3 linked regions of the Rhodobacter capsulatus SB 1003 genome follow. The protein of the gene in region 1 interacts with the protein of each later gene in a pairwise test. Links are inferred from orthologs where the notes say so. Each region holds a gene or a part of one and is shown on either strand. Other genes may lie near its edges.

Region 1 (7,549 bases):
CGTTCACCCCCCCGCCGATGATGAAAAGATCGACGACCCCGGGTTGATCGCTCACGTCTGCCTCCTGCGCAATTGATCCGATGATGGCTTTTTCCCGCGGTTTGGCAAGCGATGACGCAGCCGTCGCGCGGCCTTCGCGCTTGCCCGCCCCCGACGCCGCGCCTATAACGCCGCCATGACCGGGCTTTGCTTCATACATCGAATTACCGGCCCGGCGCTCTGACGCGTCAGGGTTGCCGGGAGACAGTTGCAAAGCCCCGGGCACGGAGGTGCCCAGATCAGATGCGGGCGCGTTGCGCCCTTTCAGCCCGATATGGATACGAGATGAGCGCCGACACGCCCGAAACACCCGTCGATTACCGCGACACCGTCTTTCTGCCCGAAACCGACTTTCCGATGCGCGCGAACCTTCCGGGCCGCGAACCCGACTGGCTGGCCCGCTGGGCGCGGATCGGCGTCTATGACCGCCTGCGCGAAAAGACCGGCCGGGCGCCGTTTGTCCTGCATGACGGCCCGCCCTATGCGAACGGGCATCTGCACATCGGCCATGCGCTGAACAAGATCCTGAAAGACTTCATCGTGCGCAGCCAGCAGATGATGGGCCGCGACGCGCGTTATGTGCCGGGCTGGGATTGCCACGGCCTGCCGATCGAGTGGAAGATCGAGGAGCAATACCGCGCCAAGGGCCTGAACAAGGACGACGTGGACACCGTCTCCTTCCGTCAGGAATGCCGCCGCTTCGCCGAGGGCTGGATCGACATCCAGCGCGAGGAATTCAAGCGTCTGGGCGTCACCGGCAAATGGGAACGCCCCTATCTGACGATGGATTACCACGCCGAAGCCGTGATCGCCGAGGAGTTCATGAAACTCCTGATGAACGGCTCGCTTTATCAGGGCTCGAAGCCGGTGATGTGGTCGCCGGTCGAAAAGACCGCCCTCGCAGAAGCCGAGGTCGAGTATCACGACCACACCAGCCACACGATCTGGGTGCGGTTCAAGGTCACCAACCACACTGGCGCCGCCTTGGACAACTCGCCGGGCGCCGAGGCGCCCAAAGACTTGCTCGACGCAAATGCCTCGGTGGTGATCTGGACCACGACGCCCTGGACGATCCCGCAAAACCGCGCCGTCGCCTACGGTCCGGGCATTGCCTACGGACTTTACCGCATCGATGCGGCGGCCGAGAACGCCACCGCGGTCGTCGGTGAAACGCTGGTGCTGGCCGATGTGCTGGCGCAGGGCGTGATGACCTCGGCCAAGGTCGAGGGCTTCACCCGTCTGCGCGACGTGGCGACCTCGGAATTCGAGGGCGTGATCCTGCGCCACCCCTATGCGGGCATCGAAAACGGCAACGGCGAATGGGATTACTCCGTGCCGATGCTGCCGGGCGATCACGTCACCGACGATGCCGGGACCGGTTTCGTGCACACCGCGCCCAGCCACGGCGATGACGACTATCAACTGGGCCTCAAGTTCGGCCTGCCGATGACTTATAACGTCGAGCCGGACGGAACCTACCGGACCTCGCTGCCGGTCTTCGGCGGCCAGCCGATCATCCTGCCCGATGGCAAGGAAGGCCCGGCGAATGTCAGCAACATCAAGGCGCTGCATGCGCAGGGCGCGCTGCTGGCCAAGGGCAAGCTCAAGCACTCCTACCCGCATTCCTGGCGCTCGAAGGCGCCGCTGATCTTCCGCAACACGCCGCAATGGTTCGCCGCCATCGACGTGAAGCTGGAAGACGGCATGGGCACCTATGGTGACACGATCCGAGAGCGGGCGCTGACCTCGATCGACCAGCTTGTGCAATGGACCCCGCCCACCGGGCGCAACCGGCTTTACTCGATGATCGAGGCGCGGCCCGACTGGGTGCTGTCGCGGCAACGCGCCTGGGGCGTGCCGCTCACTTGCTTCACCAAAAAGGGCGCGCAACCGACCGACCCGGATTTCCTGCTGCGCAACGCCGAGGTGAACGCCCGCATCAGCGCGGCCTTCGAGGCCGAGGGCGCCGATGTCTGGTATACCGACGGTTTCAAGGAGCGGATGCTGGGCAACATCGTCAACCCCGACGATTACAACCAGGTCTTCGACGTGCTGGATGTGTGGTTCGATAGCGGCTCGACCCATGCCTTCGTGCTGCGCGACCGCGAGGACGGCACGGCGGACGGCATCGCGGACCTTTACCTCGAGGGCACCGACCAGCACCGCGGCTGGTTCCATTCCTCGATGCTGCAGGCCTGCGCCACCAAGGGCCGCGCCCCTTATCGCGGCGTGCTGACCCATGGCTTCACGCTCGACGAAAAGGGCATGAAGATGTCGAAATCGCTGGGCAACACCGTCGCGCCCGCCGATGTGATCAAGGATTACGGCGCCGACATCCTGCGGCTCTGGGTGGCGCAATCGGATTACACCGTCGATCTGCGGATCGGGAAAGAGATCCTGAAAGGCACCGCCGACAGCTACCGCCGGTTGCGCAACACATTGCGCTTCATGCTGGGCGCGCTTGCGGGCTTTGCCGAGGAAGAACGCGTCAGCCCGGCCGAGATGCCGGAGCTGGAACGGTGGGTGCTGCACCGTCTGGCCGAACTCGACACGGTGGTGCGCGAGGGCTATGCGGCTTACGACTTCCAGGGCGTATTCCAGACCCTCTTCACCTTCTGCACCGTCGATCTTTCCGCCTTCTGGTTCGACATCCGCAAGGACGCGCTTTATTGCGACGCGCCCAGCAGCCTGCGCCGCCGCGCCGCGCGCACGGTGATGGACGCGCTCTTCCAGCGGCTGACGAAATGGCTGGCGCCGATGCTGCCCTTCACCATGGAAGACGTCTGGCTGAGCCGCTTCCCGGGCGAGGCGAATTCGGTCCATCTGGAGGATTTCGACCCCACCCCCGCCGCGTGGCTGAACCCGGATCTCGCCGCGAAATGGGACGGCATCCGCCGCGCCCGGCGCGTGGTGACAGCAGCCTTGGAAGTGCAACGCACCGCCAAGGTGATCGGCGCCAGCCTTGAAGCCGCCCCGGTGGTGCATGTCGAGGACACCGCGCTGGAAGCCGCGCTGAAATCGGTCGAGTTTGCCGATATCTGCATCACCTCGGACCTGAGCCTGAGCGCCGACCCGGCCCCCGCCGAGGCGTTCCGGCTGCCCGAACTGCCCGGCATCGCCGTCGTCTTCGAAGCCGCGGAAGGCGAAAAATGCGAGCGCTGCTGGAAGATCCTGCCCGATGTGGGCAGCCACAAGCACCCCTGCACCTGCGCGCGCTGCAATTCGGTTCTGGGCTGACACGAACCGGCGCCGGGGGCTTCGCGCCCCCGGACCCCCGCGGGATATTTGAGGCAAGATGAAAGGCAGACAGGCTTTGCTTTCATCTTGCTCCAAATATCCCGGGGGGAGTCCGCTTGCGGACGGGGGGCAGCGCCCCCCTTGCCCCGCCTGCCATCCCTCGTTACCGATGTGACGATTGCATGACAGCCGGAGGCCGCGGCGATGAGCCTGTCCATTCTTCTCGCGGTTCTGGCCGCCGCCTTCCTGCATGCGCTCTGGAATGCGCTGTTGCGCTTTGGCGGATCAAAGATCCGCGCCATGGTGATGCTGAGCTACATGGAGGCCGCCGTCGGCCTTGCCATCGCGCTGTCCCGCCCCTTGCCCGAGGTCGCCGCCTGGAAATGGGTCGCCGCGGCAAGCTGCGTGCATTTCTTTTACAAGTATTTCCTCGCCCATGCCTATGAACAGGGCGACCTGAGCCGGGTTTACCCCATTGCCCGCGGCACCGCGCCGATGATGGTGGCGATCGTCTCGGCGCTTTTCGCGCTCGATACGATCGCGCCCTTGGGCTATGTCGGCATCGGCGTTCTGGGGCTGGGGATCCTCTTCATGGCGCGCGGCGTTTTCACCGATGGCGAAAGCCGCAAGCTTTTGCCCTTTGCCTTCGGTTCCGCCTGCGCCACCGCCACCTATACGCTGACCGATGGGCTGGGTGCCCGCGTCGCGGGGGATGCGGCGGGTTATGTCGGCTGGCTGATGGTGGGGGGCGGGCTGCTGTTCGGTCTGGTGATGACCTTTTCCCGGCCGAAGGGCTTCATCACCGTCGCGCCCCTGAAGGATTGGGGCATGGCCGCGGCCGGGGCGGCGGCCTCTTACGGCGCCTATGCGATCTCGATCTGGGCGATGACCCAGGCGCCGATCGCGCTGGTTGCCGCGACACGGGAAACCGCGATCCTGTTCGCCGTGCTGATCGGCTGGCTGGCCTTCGGCGAAAGGATGACCCGGTCGAAGGCCACGGCGGCCGGTCTGATCGTCGCGGGGGTGGTGCTGACCCGGCTTTAATCGGGATGACGCGAGGGCAGGATCTGCTGCGCGATCCCCGCGAACATCAGGTAAACCGAGGTCACGACAAGGCCCCAATGCGCCCAGCTGCCTTCGTCGAAATTCACCCAGGCGGCGCGGGCGGCAAAGGCCGTCCACAAAAGCGCCATCGTCAGCGACAGCGGCCGCCAGCGCCGGGTCCGGGTCGGGTGGATGAATTTCAGCGGAAAGAACATCGCCACCGCCAGCGCCAGAACAACCCCCAGCGTCACCCAGTAAGACGGCCAGATCGCGAAAAGCACCAGCACCACCATGTTCCAGCAGGCTGGAAAGCCGGAAAAGGAGCAATCCTTGGTCTTCATCCGCGTATCGGCGAAATAGATCACCGAAGCATAGGTGATCGCGATGATGGCGAGCCAGCCGGTCCAGCCCGGCAAAAGCCCCGACTTGAACAGCGCATAGGCCGGGATGAAGACATAGGTCAGGTAATCGACGATCAGATCCATCAGCACGCCGTCATGCGTCGGCCAGTTGTGCTTGGTGTCGAACCGCCGCGCCAAGGGGCCATCGACGCCGTCGACGATCAGCGCCACCACCAGCCACAGGAACATCAGCGACCATTTTTCCTCGACCGCAGCCAGCATCGCCAGCATCGAGAGCACTGCGCCGGTGGCGGTCAGCAGGTGAACGGAGAGGGCCTTGAAACGAATGTCCATGCGCCCTTCCTGCCCGAAACCGCTCAGGCGTGCAAGACGGGCCGAGGGCGTAGCCCGGCCCGTCCCGTGGTCACGATGTCGCTTACGCGACCGCCTTGAGCAGCGACAGGAACTGGTTGGCCGTGTCGCGGTCGATCGTCACCGCCTCCGAAGACCCGCTTTCCGAGGTCATCGCGGTGAAAAGCGATTCGTAAAGCGATTGCGCGGAGGTGGTGCTGCCCGAGCTGGTCGTGTCCTCCTCGCTTTCCGAGCTGCTTTCGGAACCCGGCGGCGGGCCCGAGGGCGGCGGGCCGGGGGGCGGACCCGACATGCCCTGCATGCCGCCCGCCCCGCCCGCTTTCATCGCGTCTTCTGCCGCGGTGAATTCGGCCTCGGTCAAAAGCCCGTCGCTGTCGGTGTCGATCGACCCGAACTGCGAGGACAGCAGATCGGCCACCGGGCTCGCGTCGATTTCCGCCTGCGACAGGGCGCCGTCGCCATCGGCATCGTCATTGGCCGCCAGCGCCTCGAACAGCGACTGGCTGTCGGCCCCGCCCGAGGCCGAGGCCGGCGGCGGAGGGGGCGGGGGCGGCGCACCGCCGGTGGCAAAGCTCGCCGCGCTGGACGAGGAGGTCTTGGACGAGGAACTGCCCGAGGTTTGCTGCAGCAGCGACAACGCGCTGCTGCTCGCGTATCCGGACAGCGAAGTCAGGGAAGTCACGCTCATCATACGATCCTTTCTGGATGACAACGTGCCCCGACGCTGGCCCCAGATGATGAACGAAACCTTGCTTTCGGCCTAAACCTTGGTTTGAAACCGCTTGGATTGTAGCGGGTTAGCAGGGTTTATGGCGCGATTTCGGCTCAGGCGCGCGGATGGGCCGCCTGATAGACCTGCATGAGTCGCGCCTGATCGACGGCGGTATAGACCTGCGTGGTCGCAAGGCTGGCATGGCCCAGCAATTCCTGGATCGCGCGCAGATCGCCGCCTTCGGCCAGCAGATGCGTGGCAAAACTGTGCCTGAGCGCATGCGGGGTCGCCGTCGCGGGCAGGCCAAGGCCGAGCCGCGCCCGTTCCATCGACTTCGCCACCAGCCGCGGATTGAGCGGACCGCCGCGGGCGCCGCGGAACAGCGGCTCATAGCGCGACATCGGGAAGGGGCAGAGCCGCAGGTAATCGGCCACCGCCTTGCGCGCCGCGGGCAGAACCGGCACCAGCCGCTCCTTGTCGCCCTTGCCGCGGATGCGCAGCACCTCGGGCAGGGGCGCATCCGAGCCCTTCAGCGCCAAAGCCTCGGAGACCCGCAGCCCGCAGCCATACATCAGCGTCATCACCGCCGAATCGCGCGCCGCGATCCAGGGCTCCTGCGCCTGCACCTCGACCTGTTCCAGCACCTCGGCCGCGGCCTCGACGCTGAGCGGACGGGGCAGCTTGCGCTGATATTTCGGCGCCTTGGCCGAAAGCACATGGGTGGCGTCAAAGCCTTCGCGCGCCGCCAGCCAGCGGATGAAATTCTTCACCGCCGAAAGCGCCCGCGCCAGCGAGCGGCCCGACAGGCCGCGGTTGCGTTCATGCGCCATCCAGGCCCGCATGTCGGATTGGCCCAGCCCGGCCAGCTGCGCCAGACCAAGGCTTTCGCCGCGGTGGCGGTGGAGGAAGGCCAGGAACCCGGCCACATCGGAACTATAGGCCGTCAGCGTGTGACTGGCCGCCCCGTCGATCGCCCGCAAGTGACTGATCCACAGGGCCATCGCCGTCCGTGCGGCGGGCGAGACCCCCACCGACATCAGCTCAGCCAGCGCCGCATGCCGCGCTCGAACACGCCTGCGAAGAAGGCCAGCAGGTCGGTGCCCTGCGAGGGCTTGAATTGATGCGGGTCTTCGGCGCCCATCACCAGCATGCCGGGCAGACGCCCCTCGCCCAGATCGAGACGCATCAGCGCCTCGGAGCGGATCCAGCTGGCCGCTTCGCCATAGATCGCCTCGGAATGCGGCAGGGTCTGGCGCAGCACCACCGGGCGCACCTGCCCGCCACGACCGGCGCGCATGTATTCCTGGATGAAGCCGGGCTCGGCCACGCACAGAACATCGCCCAGACGGCGCAGCGCCGGATCGCTGTCATCTTGCAGCGTTTCCAGCACCAGCTTGACGCTGTCCACCCGCAGGATCTCGGCGACTTCGGTGCCGAGGCTTTTGAGGAAGCTCTCGAAATCGACCGGATCAAGCATGCGCAGCACGGCGCGGTGGATCTGGTTCGTCCCCGAGAGATTCTCGTAGGCGGCCGCGATCACCGAACGGTGCGTGTCCTCGAGCCGGTCCAGGCGGCGTTCCAGCCGCTCCATCGCCACACCGCGCAGGTCGACGATATTGGCGCCCATGGCGCGTTCATTCGCGGTGATCAGCGCCCGCATCAGGTCGCGATCCTCAAGGATCACGTCGGGATCGGAGATGATCTTTTCGCGCAGTTCAGGTGCAAAAGCCGTGTCGGTCATGCCAGCCTCTCGTAAGCGGGTTGCACGCAAATTGACACAGATTCTGGTTAAATGCAGGTTAAA
Region 2 (6,852 bases), 560 kb from region 1 along the record:
ACAAAGCGCGGTGTAAAGCGCGCCGGTCGCATGGCCCTTCGACATGATGAACCGGTCCCGCTCGGCCCAGTCGGGGCGGGTCGCGTCATGGCGCATCACCCCGAAATAAAGCGTCGCCAGAATGTCGATGGCGGAAAAATCGCCGCCCGGATGGCCAAGCTGCGCCCTGTGCACCATGGCAAAGGCGGTCCGGCGCATCCACAGCGCCTTTTCGCGAATGCGGTCCACGGTTTCGGTTTTCGGGGTCATGGCATCCTCTGTCAGAAACGGTGGGGGGTGAAGAGCTGCGGCTCGGGTTCGCCCCCGTGGTGGTAGATCGGCCAGCCAAGGTAACGGACCACGGCCTCGTTCAGCACATCGGCCACATGGCCGCGCACCATTGCGACATGGTGTTCAAAGCCGTTGTGGCTGACGAATTTCATCAGCTTGCGCAGATGGGGCACATGGGCGACGGCGATGCCGCCATCCATCCCGAAGGGATCATCAGTGAAATCCCCCTGCCCCAGATAGCATTTCATCGTGCCGTTGCGGTCATCGGTCGAGAGCCGGAAATAGGTCATCGGACCGGCCTTCACCTTGCCCTTGACCGCGCCGAAACATTTCGACCGCCCGATGGTTTCGCCCAGCACGTCAAGCTCGCCGATCTCGGGCGTGTCCCCGATGAAGCTTTTCGGATAGTTGCCGCAATGGGTGCAGACGCATTTGTCGGGCTCGGTGCCGTAGTTGTTGTTCCAGTCAAGCAGCGCCGCGGGCTGGCCCGAGGCCAAGGCGAGCGCATACATCGAGACCGCGCCGATCACGTCGACCTCGCAGGCGGAGGGCAGCAGCTCCTCGCCCATCATCGACATGGTGACGCAGGTGGCGCAGCCGAAATTGTCCTGCAAAGACCGCCAGCATTGAATGGCCGAGGCGTCGCAGCCGTTCTCCTCGATCCAGCGGTTGACGGCGAGGGTCCATTTCGCCTGTTTCAGGATCTGCCCGGGCTGGATATGCGCCGGGATCTTGCCATAGGCCTTGAGCTTGGTCAGCTTCGCCGCCAGATCCGGGTCGGCGTCGTCAATCGCGCCTGCCAGCTGCAACAGTTCCGACAGATCCGCCGTGACCACGGTCATGCCGCTGGCCTGCAACAGTTTTTCCGAAAACCGCATGGTCTGGAACGGGCTTGTCCGCGCGCCGATGGCACCGATACGGGCGTTGCGCAGCCCCCGCACGGTGCGGCAGATGCGGGCGAAGCGTTCCAGATCGGCACCGAATTCCGCGCCCCCGGTGTCGCAGGTATGCGTGGTGGTCTCGGTGAAGGGCACGCCATATTGCCAGAAGTTGTTGGCCACCGAGAACTTGCCGCAAAAGGCATCGCGGCGGGAGTGCACATCGACCTTGCCGATTTCATCGTTGCTGGCCTGCAGCAGGATCGGCACGTTCAATTTCGCGCGGTTGACCAGCTCGGCGATGGCGATTTCGTCGCCGAAATTCGGCAGGCAGATCACCAGACCGTCGATCTCGTCCCGGTGCGCCTTGAAATGTTTCGCATAAAGCTCGGCATCGGCGATCGACTGCACGGCGCCATTCGCCGTCGCCTCATGGGGCAGGATCACCGCATCGACGCCCAGCCGGGCCAGCTGCGCCAGAACCTCGTCGCGCGCATCCTTGCAGGGCGCGGGGCTGAAAAAGGCGCGGCTGCCGATCACCACGCCCAGCGTGACCTTGCGGTGGATATGCTGGCTCATGTCTCTCCTCCCGACATTCGCTGCCCCGCTGCGCCCGACCTGCGCGCCTCGCGGGTTGCTTTCGATTACTTTCGATTGCTTCGTTTTAATACGAGTCGCCGCCCCGACGCAAGCGCCGCGACAGGCGAAAGCCGCACAAACTAACCCCCTGAGATTGCAGTGCATTCGCAGAAATTCATGCCGCAGCGCCGCAATGACCGCAAACATTCAGGGTCAAGAATGTGATTATTGCGAAAGCAAGCGAAATAATCGAAAGCGAAACGAAAATACTTGACGGCAATCGAAGCCCGGGCGCAGGATCAGCCCGGGGAGTCGCCCCCGGTCGGGGGGCGCGCGACAACGGAGGATACCCATGAACGTGAAGAGACGCCTTCTGGTGTCGGTTTTTGCCGTCGCCATGACCGGTGTGATGCCGGGCTTTGCCGCCGCGGCGGACACGATCGCCATCATCACGCCCAGCCACGACAACCCCTTCTTCAAGGCGGAAGCCGACGGGGCGGCGGCGAAGGCCAAGGAACTGGGCTATGACACCATGGTTCTGGTGCATGACGACGACGCCAACAAGCAATCGGAACTCTTTGACAGCGCCATCGCCGCGGGCGTCAAGGCGATCATCCTCGACAATGCCGGCGCCGATGCGACCGTGGCCGCGGTGCAAAAGGCCAAGGATGCGGGCATCCCCTCGTTCCTGATCGACCGCGAAATCACCGCCTCGGGGATCGCGGTCAGCCAGATCGTGTCGAACAACTACCAGGGCGCGCAGCTGGGCGGCGAGGAATTCGTCAAGCTGATGGGCGAAAAGGGCGATTATGCCGAGCTTCTGGGCAAGGAATCCGACACCAATGCGGGCATCCGCTCGCAGGGCTATCACGACATCATCGACCAGTATCCGGACCTGAAACTGGTGGCGAGCCAGACCGCGAACTGGTCGCAGACCGAAGCCTACACCGTGATGGAATCGATGCTGCAGGCGCACCCGGAAATCAAGGGCGTGATCTCGGGCAACGACACGATGGCTATGGGTGCCTGGGCCGCTCTGGAAGCCGCCGGGCGGACCGATGTGGTCGTGGTGGGCTTTGACGGCTCGAACGACGTGCGCGACTCGATCAAGAAGGGCGGGATCAAGGCCACCGTCCTGCAACCGGCCTATGCGCAGGCGCAGATGGCGGTCGAACAGGCCGACAAATACCTGAAAACCGGCTCGACCGGCGTTGACGAAAAGCAGCTGATGGATTGCGCGCTGATCAATGCCGACAATGCCGCCAAGCTTGAAACCTTCGCGCTGTCGAACTGATCAAAGACCGTCCCCGGCGCGCCGATATCCCTCGGCGCGCCGGATTCCAAAGGATCCACGGCCATGAAATCCCCCCTAGTGACGGCCCTGTGCCTTGCGGTTGCGCTTGGCACCACGGGCTGCAAGATCGTGCCGAAAACGGCGGAAAACTCTGCCGCCCCCGCCGCCGACGCCAGTGGCGACGCGGCCCGCATCACCACGCTTCTGGCCGAGAGTTACGAGGCGAAGCTTCTGCCACTGATCGCGGTGCAGGCGCAGACGGCGCGCACCCTGCGCGGCCAGATCGCCGCCGGGCTGGACACGGCAGGCGCGGCTTACGGCGCGCGCGGCGCGGGCAATGGCTCGCCCTGGAATTTCGCGCTCAAGGATCAGGGCAAGGTCATCAAGGCCGAGCTTGGCACGCGCGCGCGCATCCTTGATCTTGATACCGATGGCGACGGCGCGGCGGATCTGACGCTGCAGCTGGGCCCGGTGATCAAGGGCAATGCGCTGCGCGATGTGGCGCCGAAGATCTATGATTTCACCGCCTTCCGCGACCAGATGGAATTCGGCAAGCTGGGCCGGGCGCTGAACGACCGCGCCGCGGCCGGGCTGAGCGTTCCCACCGAAGACCCGACCGGCAAGACCGTCGCCTTTACCGGCGTCTTTTCGCTGCGCACGGCCTCTGACAAATGGCTGGTCACCCCCATCGCGCTGACGGTGCTGCCATGACGGAACAGCATCCGATCGGGCTGAAGATGCGCGGGGCGGTCAAGGTCTACCCCGGCACCCGCGCGCTCAAGGGCGTGGATTTCGATCTGCGCATGGGCGCGGTCAATGTGCTGGTGGGCGAAAACGGCGCCGGCAAATCGACGCTGATGAAGCTGATCGCCGGGGTCGAGGACATGACCGAAGGCACGATCACCATGGACGGGCGCGAGATGCGCTTTCGCACCAAGGCGGACGCCGTGGCGGCGGGGATCGGCATCGTGTTTCAGGAACTGAACCTGTTTCCGAACCTGACGGTGGCGGAAAACATCTTCATCGGCCATGAAACCACGCGCGGCGGCATCGACATCGACATCGAGGCGCATCGGCGCGCGACGCGCGTGCTGATGGAGCGGCTCGAACAGAACATCCACCCCGACACGCCCTTGGGCAATCTGCGCATCGGGCAACAGCAGATCGTGGAAATCGCCAAGGCGCTGGCGCAGAACGCCCGCATCCTGATCCTCGACGAGCCCACCTCGGCGCTGTCGGCGGCCGAGGTCGAGGTGCTGTTCCGCGTCATCGACGAGCTGAAAGCCCAGGGCGTCGGCATCGTCTACATCAGCCACCGGCTGGAAGAGCTGATCCGCGTCGGCGATTACATCACCGTGCTGCGCGACGGCACCATCACCGGCGCGCGCAGCATGGAAGGGGTCGACATCCCCTGGATCGTGCAGGCGATGATCGGGTCAAGTTCGAAAGAATACGGCCGCTCCGAGGTCGCGCATTTCGGCCCCGAGATCTTTCGCGCCGAAGCCATCACCCTGCCCCGCGCGGGGGGCGGCTTCACTGTCGATCACGTCTCGCTGTCCATTCGCGCGGGCGAGATCGTCGGGCTTTACGGGCTGATGGGCGCGGGGCGGTCGGAATTTCTGGAATGCGTGATGGCGCAGCACCCGCATTCGGGCGGCCGCTTCTTCGTCGAGGGCAAGCCCTTGACCGAACGCGACGTGCCCGGGCGCATCGCGCGCGGCATCGCGCTGATCCCCGAAGACCGCAAGCGCGACGGGCTGATCCAGATCATGTCGATCCGGGAGAACCTGACGCTCTCGTCCCTGCCCGGCTTTGCGAAACTCTTCCACCTCGATCTGAAACGCGAGGCGCAGACCGCGCTGGATTTCATCAAGCGGCTGACGATCAAGGTGGCGAGCCCGGAAAACCCGGTCTCGTCGCTTTCGGGCGGCAACCAGCAAAAGGTCGTCATCGGCAAGGCGCTGATGACCGGGCCGAAGGTGCTGTTGATGGACGAGCCCTCGCGCGGCATCGACATCGGCGCCAAGGCCGAGGTCTTCCGCACCATGCGGCGTCTGGCCGCCGAGGGTCTGGGCATCCTCTTCGTGACCTCGGACCTCGACGAGGTCCTGGCCCTTTCCGACCGCATCATCGTCATGGCGCAGGGCCGCGTGACCGGTGAGTTCCCCTCCGGCACCGAAGCCGCGAAGGTGATCTCGGCCACCACCGTCCCCGTTGCGCAAAATTCGAAGGACATCGCCGCATGAGTGCCGCACCCGCCTCCTCGCCCGCGCCGGGCTCGCCCCTGCTTCTGACGCTGCTGCAGGCGCGCACCTATGTCGCGCTGATCCTGGTCTTCGGCTTCTTCGCGATCATGGCGCCGAATTTCCTGTCGGTCGCCAACAGCGTGATCGTGGCGAAACATGCCGCGCTGACCGCCTTTCTGGCGATCGGCATGACCTTTGTCATCATCACCGGCGGCATCGACCTCTCGGTCGGCTCGACCGTCGGGCTGTGCTCGATGGTCTCGGGCTGGCTGATCCTTTACGGCATCGACCTTGGCACGGTCGGCACGATGCAGTTCAACACGCTGGAAATCACCCTGATCGTGATGTGTGTCGGCGTTTTCGTGGGCTTCGTGAACGGGATATTGATCACCAAGCTGAACGTCGCCCCCTTCATCGCCACGCTGGGCACGCTTTACATCGCCCGCGGTGCGGCACTGCTGTCGTCGGGCGGGCGGACCTTCCCGAACCTCTCGGGCAATCCGGACTACGGTTCGGCCAGCTTCCCGGCGATCGGGGCGGGCACCTTCCTTGGCCTGCCGGTGCAGATCTGGATGCTGATCGCGGTGGGGCTTGTGGCCGCCTATATCGCCAAACGCACGCCGCTTGGCCGCCATATCTATGCGGTGGGCGGCAATGAACGCGGCGCGGCGCTCTCGGGTGTCAAGGTCAACCGGGTCAAGCTTTTCGTCTACATGTTCTCGGGCTTTTGCGCCGCCATCGTCGGGCTGATCATCGCCTCGCAACTGCAGGCGGCGCATCCGGCGACGGGGGAAACCTTTGAACTCAACGCCATCGCGGCGGCGGTTCTGGGCGGCACCTCGCTCTCGGGCGGGCGCGGCAAGATCGGCGGCACCATCGTCGGCGCCTTCGTGATCTCGATCCTGTCGGACGGGCTGGTGATGATGAGCGTGTCCTCGTTCTGGCAGACCGTGATCAAGGGTCTGGTGATCGTCGCCGCCGTGGTCATCGATCAGGCGCAAAGCAAGCTTCAGGCCCGCGTGGCATTGCAACAGGAGGCCGCGCTGGGCCGGTGAGGATTGGGCCGTTGACCGGCCCGCCCCCCGCCCCTAAGGAGGTCAGGGACATTCCCTGACCTTCCCATACCCCGCAACCGATAGGCGAATCCCGTGTCGACGAAACCCGTTCCGATCCGTGACGACAGCAAGGCCGGTCTGCTCTCTGAACCGCGGCGGCGTCGCATCCTTGAATGGATCGAGGAAGAGGGCTCGGCGCGGGTGCGCGATCTGGCGGTGGCCTTTCAGGTCTCCGAGGCGACGATCCGGCAGGATCTGGAAAAGCTGGAAGCCGAGGGGTTCATCACCCGCGAACATGGCGGCGCGTTTCTGAACGCGCCCTCCTCGCGCGCCGAGGGGCTGGTGCTGCATCATCAGGACAACATGGACAAGAAGCGGCGGATCGGCGCGCTGGCCGCTTCGCTCGTCAGTGACGGCGAGACGATCATTCTGGATGCGGGCACGACGACGACCGAGGTGGCGACGCGGCTGGTGACGCGGCGCAATCTGACGGTGATCACCAATGCGCTCAATATCGCGATCATTCTGGG
Region 3 (6,737 bases), 2.6 Mb from region 1 along the record:
TGACCACCGTCAAGGTCCGGTAGGGGGATGCCATGAAGGGAGTTTCCGACGAAAGGATCAATGCCCCCGTCCGTGGCCCGGATGAAATCTTCGAGGCCTCGCGACTGACCGGCGACGCCACCCGCGAGGACCTAGAAAGCATCCGGCGGCGTACCTCCGTCTATGTCTACGAGGCGCCGGTCCGGGTCTGGCACTGGGTCAACGCGCTGGCGATCACCATCCTGGTGGTCACCGGCTATTTCATCGCCTCGCCGCTGCCCTCGATGCAGATCGGCGAGGCCACCGACCAGTTCGTGATGGGCTACATCCGCTTCGCGCATTTCGCCGCCGGGGTGGTGATGTCGGTGGGCTTTTTCGGCCGCATCTACTGGGCCTTCGTGGGCAACCGCCACGCCTGGCAGATGTTCTACATCCCGATCTTCAACAAGCGCTACTGGAAGGAATTCGTCTTCGAGCTGCGCTGGTATTTCTTCCTTGAAGAAGAGCCGAAGAAATACATCGGCCACAACCCGCTGGCGCATGCGGCGATGTTCACCTTCATCACCTTGGGCATCACCTTCATGATGATCACCGGCTGGGCGCTTTATGCCGAAGGCGCGGGGCAGGGGGGCGTGACCGACAGCCTGTTCGGCTGGGTGCTGGGCTATGTGCAAAACAGCCAGCGGCTGCACACGTTGCACCATCTGGGCATGTGGGCGATCGTGATCTTCGCGATCATCCATATCTACGCCGCGGTGCGCGAAGACGTGATGAGCCGCCAGTCGATGGTCTCGACGATGATCTCGGGGCACCGGACCTTCAAGGACGACCGGATCGAGTGACTGGAAAGAAGCTTTGCAACCGGGCGCAGAGTGATCTGTGCTCGGTTTATTGTGGAAATATATCTTCCAAAATAACCTTATAAGTGGTAACAAGGTTTCCAGAATTTGGGCGATTCCGACTCTCTTGCCGGGTTTTCCGGGGCGACGGGGTCGATCATCATGGGGCAAACGCCCTGCCAGCGGCGGTCTAGGGAGGGACCCATGCCAGCATTCAAACCTGAACGGGTTCTTGTTCTGGGCATCGGCAACGTGCTTTGGGCCGACGAGGGCTTTGGCGTGCGCTGTGTCGAGCGGATGGCCGAAACCCATGCGCTGCCCGCCAATGTCCGGCTGCTCGATGGCGGCACGCAGGGGCTTTACCTGCTGCCGTTTCTGGAAGAGGCCGAGGCGCTGATCGTCTTTGACGCGGTCGATTTCGGCTTCACCCCCGGCACGCTGGTCACGATGCGTGACGACGACGTGCCCGCCTTCATGGGCGCGAAAAAGATGAGCCTGCATCAGACCGGCTTTCAGGACGTCATCGCCACGGCGCAGCTGATGGGCTATTGCCCGTCCCGCATGACGCTGATCGGCTGCCAGCCGGTCGAGCTGGAGGATTACGGCGGCTCCCTGCGTCCGGCCGTGGCCGGGCAGATCGATTTCGCCATCGCCGAGGCGGTGCGGGAACTGCGCGCCTGGGGCATCGAGGTGACGAAGGGCGCGACGATCAGCAACGATCTGGTCGATCCCTCGCTGGCGCGTGACGCCTATGAACGCGGCCGCCCCTCCGAGGACGAGGCCTGCCGGATCGGCGATCACCGCTTCTTCCCCTCGGCCGCCAAGGTCCGCGCCTGATGTGCGTCGGCATTCCCGTGCAATTGCTGGCGGTGGACGGCATCCGTGGCGACGTGATCGAGGACGGCCGCCCCGGTCTGGTCGATCTGTCGCTGGTGCCCGAGGCGCGGCCGGGCGACTGGGTCCTGGCCTTCCTTGGTGCCGCCCGCGAGGTGCTGACCCCCGAAGCCGCCGCGCAGATTTCCGCCGCGCTGGGCGGGCTGCGGTCGCTGATGGCGGGCGGCGATCTTGGCGATGCCTTCGCCGATCTGGAGGCCCGTTCGCCCCAGCTTCCCCCCCATCTTCAAGCCGCGCTTGACGCCGGCAAGACCCGCGCCTGAGGTTCCCATGCACGATTTTCATATGCCCGACACCGCGCCGCCCTCGGGCAAGACCCATCCGCTGGTGGCCCGGCTGACCACCGAGTTCGGCTGGCCGCGGCTGGAAAACGCGCATGACCTGCGCGAATTCACCACCCGGCCGGGGGCGCATTGCCTGTTCGTGCCGGGCGACGCGGCGCGCAATCTGGAAACCCCCGATGCCGCCGTGGTGCTGCCCGAACTGCGCCAGGCCTTTCAGAACGCCTTTGACTGCGCCGTCGTCGGCGACGGCATCGAGACCGAACTGCGCGAAACCACCCGGGTGCTGAAAACCCCCTCGTTCCTGTTCTTCCGCGACGGCGACTTTCTGGGCGGCATCGAAAAGATCCGCGACTGGGACGATTACATCGCCCGCACCTCTCATATCCTTGCCGCGAAAGGCTGAGCCATGGTCTCGAATTTCCACCTGCCCCCCGTCGGTTTCGGCCCCGGCTCGCAGCCCGAAGGCGACGAGGAACTGGGCTACATGCAGCTGCCCTCCGGCATGCGGACCTATTCGGCGCATCTGCCCGAGGTCGAGGACAGCTCTGCCGTTACCCCGGCGCTGAAGCTGCTTGACGAGATCGCCGCGGCGGCCGAGGCCTGCGCGCGGGGCGGCATGGCCAGTTTCGATCTGGCGGGGCTGGATGCGCAAAACCGCGCGCTGATCGCGGAAACTATGGGGCAGGGCGAGGTCGCGATGAAGATCCGCGGCATCCCGGCGCTGATGGTGCAGGAATCGGTCTTTGCCGGGGTCTGGTCGGTGGCCGGTGCGGGCGTTGACCGGATCGAGGTGGGGGCGGTGCCCGCCGCGGCGCTGAGCCGCGCCTTCGAGCCCTTCCGCAAGGGCCAGACCGCGCTGCCGCCGCTTTCCGACGGCGTCGTGAACGCCCCGGCGCTGATCGCGGAACTGTTCGACAAATCCGCCGCTTACGTGGGGGGCGCGGCGGATGTGATCAACCTGACGCTGCTTCCGCATACGGAAGAAGACCTGACGCTGCTCGATTACATGCTGGGCGAGGGCGCGGTGACGATCCTGTCGCGCGGCTATGGCAATTGCCGGATCACCGCGACGGCGACGCCGCATGTCTGGCGGGTGCAGTTCTACAATTCGACCGATGCGCTGATCCTCGACACGATCGAGGTGACGACGATGCCGGAAGTGGCCTTGGCCGCGCGCGAGGATCTGGAAGATTCGGCGGGCCGCATCCGCGAAGTGCTGGAGGCGATCCGTTGAGCGGGCCGACACGCGCGGGCTTCGAGGGCTCTTACCTGGGCGCCAATGACCGGATTTCCGATCTGGCGATCATGGAATGCAAGATCTGCTGGACGCCCTACGACCCGGCCTCGGGCGACGAATTCCGCCAGGTTCTGCCCGGCACGCCCTTCACCGCATTGCCCGAAGACTGGCACTGCCCGAATTGCGACGCGCCGAAAGCGCAGTTCATCGTGCAAAGCGATCCCGGCGCCCCCGCGCTTTTGGAGCAAAACCGCGTCGATGCGCAGGTCTCGGCGCTGGTCGCCGATTTCCGCGAGATCTGGCATTCGAAAATGCGCGACGTGCCCCTGGTGAACAAGGCTTTGTCGATCGAAGCCGTGGGCTTTCGCAGCCATGAGGGCCGCGGGCTTGGCGTGCTGGTCAGCCCCTGGTTCATGAACCTGATCCAGCTGCCCGCCGCGGGCGAGGATTGGTCGGGCCTGATCCCGGGGGTCAAGGAAGACCTGGAATTCCCCTCGGGCCTCTATGAATTCATCCACAACCGGCGCGAGATGGTGGGCGGCTACAAGGCCTGCTCGCTGTACCCGACGATGGGCGATTTCCAGACCCAGATGCAGGCGGTCGATCTGGCCCGCGCGGTGATGATCGAACTCTTCAAGGCGGAAAACCGCGCCGAGACCGACCGCGCCGCCGAAATCCGCGCCAGCCGCACCGCAGAGCTGGCGGCGCTCGAGGCGGCCGAGGCCGAAAAGGCCGAAACCGCCGCCCGGGCCGAGGCGATGGCGCAACCGACGCGGCGGCGGCTGATCTCGGCCGGTCTGGCGGGCGAAGACGAGGGCGCGGCGGAATGAGCGCGGCGCTGGGCATCGTGCTGCGTCCCGAGGGGCAGCGGCTGGCGGTCAGTCTGACCCCGCCCGATCCCTTGCCGGTGGCGGCGCTGCTGCTGGGCAAGCCGCCCGGGCAGGTGGCAGAGCTGCTGCCGCGGCTCTTCAATCTGTGCGGCGCGGCGCAGGGCCATGCGGCGCGGCTGGCGCTGGGGCTGCCGGCAGAGGCGGCGCCCGCGCGGCGCGAGATCCTGCGCGATCATCTGGCGAAGCTCTGCCTGATCTGGCCGAAGCTTCTGGGCCTTGCCCCGCAGCCGCTGCCCGAGCATTGGGCCGAGGGCGGCGCGGCGCTGCAACACTGGCTTTGGGGCGGGGCGAAACCCGCGGATCTGTGGCCCTTCCTGACCTCGGGGCAGGGGGTGGCGCCGCTTCTGGCCACGCTGGGCCATGCTTTCGCGCCGGGCGAGGCGGTGGCGGTCCTGCCCCCGCTTTCCGATCCCATGGCCCTGACGGCGCAGGAAAATTCCCCCGCCGGGCGGGTCGCCGATGATCCGCTGATGCGCCAGGCCGAGGCGCGGTTCGGCCGGGGCCCGTTCTGGCGCGCGCTGGGCCGGATCGTCGATCTGCATGCTTTCGCGCTGGCGCCGCCCGCGGCCGCAACGCCGCGCCCGGGGCTGGCGCTGGTGGCGGCGGCGCGCGGCACCTATGCGCTCTCGGCCCGGGCCGAGGCGGGGATGGTCACGGCGCTTTCCCGCGTCACCCCCACCGATCACCTGCTCGCCCCGTGCGGGGCGCTCGCGCTCTCGCTGGCCAGTCTGCCCGCCGCCAAGGCCGGTCTGGCGGCTTTGGTCATCGACATTCTGGACCCCTGTGTGGCAGTCTCGGTGCAGGAGCTGGCGCATGCATGAAATGTCGATCGTCGAGGGGATTCGCACGGCGATCGAGGAGGCCGCCCGCGCCAACGGGTTTGCAAAGGTGACGCGGGTGCGGCTCGAGATCGGGCGGCTGGCCGGGGTGGAGCGTGCGGCGCTGGACTTCGCCTTCGACGTGGTCCTGCGCGGGTCTTTGGCCGAAGGCGCCGCGGTGCAGATCATCGACCTTCCGGGGCAGGCGGCCTGCTTTGACTGCGGCAAGACGGTGGAAATCGAGCATCGGCTGGACATCTGCCCGGAATGTGGCGGCACAAGGCTTCTGGTGCAGGGCGGCGACGAGATGCGGATCAAGGATTTGGAGGTGCTCTGATGTGCACGGTATGCGGCTGTGGCGGTCACAGCGTCGAGGATCAGTTCAAGGCGCATCTGAAAAGCCAGGGCAAGGACGGCGCGCACAAGCCCGCCCCCTTTGCCGTTCTGGCCGAGCCGCAGGGCCCCCACAGCCATTCCCACAGCCACTGGCACACCCATGCCGACGGCACGAGCCATGCCCATCCGCATGCGCACAGCCACAGCCACGCGGCCGGTCACGGCGCCGAGGCCGACAGCGATCACCCGCATGCGCATGGCCACGATCACGGCCATTCCCATGGCGCCTGTGCCCATGACATCCATCTGGGCCATGGTCCGGCGGGCACCGAAGTGCCCGGCATGAGCCAGGCCCGGCTGATCGAGATCGAAACCGACATCTTGTCGAAAAACAACCAATATGCCGCCCGAAACCGCGCGGCTTTGGCGAAAAATTGCACTTTTGCAACCAACCTCGTGTCCTCGCCCGGGTCGGGCAAGACCACGCTGCTGGTGAAGACGATCGAGATGCTGGGCGCGCAGCCCCTGGCGGTGATCGAGGGCGATCAGCAGACGACGAATGATGCCGACCGCATCCGCGCCACCGGGGCACCGGCGATTCAGGTCAATACCGGCAAGGGCTGCCATCTCGACGGTGCGATGGTCGAACAGGCGCTGGCACATCTGCCGCTGCCTGCGGGCGCGCTTCTCTTCATCGAAAACGTCGGCAATCTGGTCTGCCCGGCCGCCTTCGATCTGGGCGAGGATGCCAAGGTGGCGATCCTGTCGGTCACCGAGGGCGAGGACAAGCCCCTGAAATACCCCGACATGTTTGCCGCCGCGGGGCTGGCGATCCTCAACAAGGTCGATCTGGCGCCCTATTGCGATGTCGATCTGGACCTTTATGAAGCCAATATCCGCCGGGTGAACCCGCAGATCGAGGTTCTGCGCGTCTCGGCCCGCACCGGCGACGGCATGGGCGCCTGGATCGACTGGCTGCGCGCGGGTCTGGCGCGGAAAGCGCGCTGATGGCTGCCTCGGCCCCCGCGATCCTTCTGGTCGATGACGAGCCGCATTCGCTGGCGGCGATGAAACTTGCGCTCGAAGACGATTTCGACGTGCTGACCGCGCAGGGCGCCGAGGCGGCGATCGCCATTCTGGAAGAGGAATGGGTGCAGGTCATCATCTGTGACCAGCGCATGCCGGGCCGGACCGGGGTCGATTTCCTGACCGAAGTGCGCGAGCGCTGGCCGGAAACCGTGCGCATCATCATCACCGGGTATACTGACAGCGCCTCGATGATGGCGGCGATCAATGATGCGGGCATCCATCAGTTCCTGACCAAGCCCTGGCATCCCGAACAGCTTCTGTCCTCGGCGCGCAACGCGGCGCGGATGTTCACTCTGGCGCGCGAAAACGAGCGGCTCTCGCTGGAGATGCGGCTTCTCAATTCCACCTCGGAAAGCCGGGTGGAAAAGCGC

Evidence for each region.
Region 2: the proteins of ileS (region 1) and RCAP_RS13160 interact in binary tests that used the Escherichia coli proteins (3 or more experiments, as listed by UniProt). The link is inferred for Rhodobacter capsulatus SB 1003 from one-to-one orthologs.
Region 3: the proteins of ileS (region 1) and RCAP_RS03860 interact in binary tests that used the Escherichia coli proteins (3 or more experiments, as listed by UniProt). The link is inferred for Rhodobacter capsulatus SB 1003 from one-to-one orthologs.

What each region holds. Positions count from the first base shown.
Region 1 is NC_014034.1:3,403,769-3,411,317, forward strand. What follows is about bases 1-3,476. They hold ileS (isoleucine--tRNA ligase), read left to right. Parts: upstream 1-324; coding sequence 325-3,276; downstream 3,277-3,476. Other genes in these bases: glpD (glycerol-3-phosphate dehydrogenase), read right to left, coding at 1-55. Also shown: RCAP_RS15835 (DMT family transporter), read left to right, coding at 3,481-4,320; RCAP_RS15840 (CDP-alcohol phosphatidyltransferase family protein), read right to left, coding at 4,317-5,015; RCAP_RS15845 (EF-hand domain-containing protein), read right to left, coding at 5,098-5,670; RCAP_RS15850 (tyrosine recombinase XerC), read right to left, coding at 5,859-6,782; RCAP_RS15855 (DUF484 family protein), read right to left, coding at 6,782-7,486. UniProt on the Escherichia coli protein: Catalyzes the attachment of isoleucine to tRNA(Ile). As IleRS can inadvertently accommodate and process structurally similar amino acids such as valine, to avoid such errors it has two additional distinct tRNA(Ile)-dependent editing activities.
Region 2 is NC_014034.1:2,845,778-2,852,629, forward strand. Bases 1,272-4,050 are described here. They hold RCAP_RS13160 (D-ribose ABC transporter substrate-binding protein), read left to right. Parts: upstream 1,272-2,079; coding sequence 2,080-3,021; downstream 3,022-4,050. Other genes in these bases: RCAP_RS13155 (L-fucose/L-arabinose isomerase family protein), read right to left, coding at 1,272-1,727; RCAP_RS13165 (DUF2291 domain-containing protein), read left to right, coding at 3,085-3,732; RCAP_RS13170 (sugar ABC transporter ATP-binding protein), read left to right, coding at 3,729-4,050. Also shown: RCAP_RS13150 (transketolase), read right to left, coding at 1-249; more of RCAP_RS13155, read right to left, coding at 261-1,271; more of RCAP_RS13170, read left to right, coding at 4,051-5,267; RCAP_RS13175 (ABC transporter permease), read left to right, coding at 5,264-6,322; RCAP_RS13180 (DeoR/GlpR family DNA-binding transcription regulator), read left to right, coding at 6,416-6,852. UniProt on the Escherichia coli protein: Part of the ABC transporter complex RbsABC involved in ribose import. Binds ribose. Also serves as the primary chemoreceptor for chemotaxis.
Region 3 is NC_014034.1:845,629-852,365, forward strand. What follows is about bases 1-2,838. They hold RCAP_RS03860 (HyaD/HybD family hydrogenase maturation endopeptidase), read left to right. Parts: upstream 1-1,022; coding sequence 1,023-1,655; downstream 1,656-2,838. Other genes in these bases: RCAP_RS03850 (nickel-dependent hydrogenase large subunit), read left to right, coding at 1-23; cybH (Ni/Fe-hydrogenase, b-type cytochrome subunit), read left to right, coding at 33-821; RCAP_RS03865 (HypC/HybG/HupF family hydrogenase formation chaperone), read left to right, coding at 1,655-1,975; RCAP_RS03870 (thioredoxin domain-containing protein), read left to right, coding at 1,983-2,399; RCAP_RS03875 (hydrogenase expression/formation protein), read left to right, coding at 2,403-2,838. Outside these bases: more of RCAP_RS03875, read left to right, coding at 2,839-3,230; RCAP_RS03880 ([NiFe]-hydrogenase assembly chaperone HybE), read left to right, coding at 3,302-4,063; hydrogenase expression/formation protein HupK, read left to right, coding at 4,060-4,944; hydrogenase maturation nickel metallochaperone HypA, read left to right, coding at 4,937-5,278; hydrogenase nickel incorporation protein HypB, read left to right, coding at 5,278-6,285; RCAP_RS03900 (sigma-54-dependent transcriptional regulator), read left to right, coding at 6,285-6,737.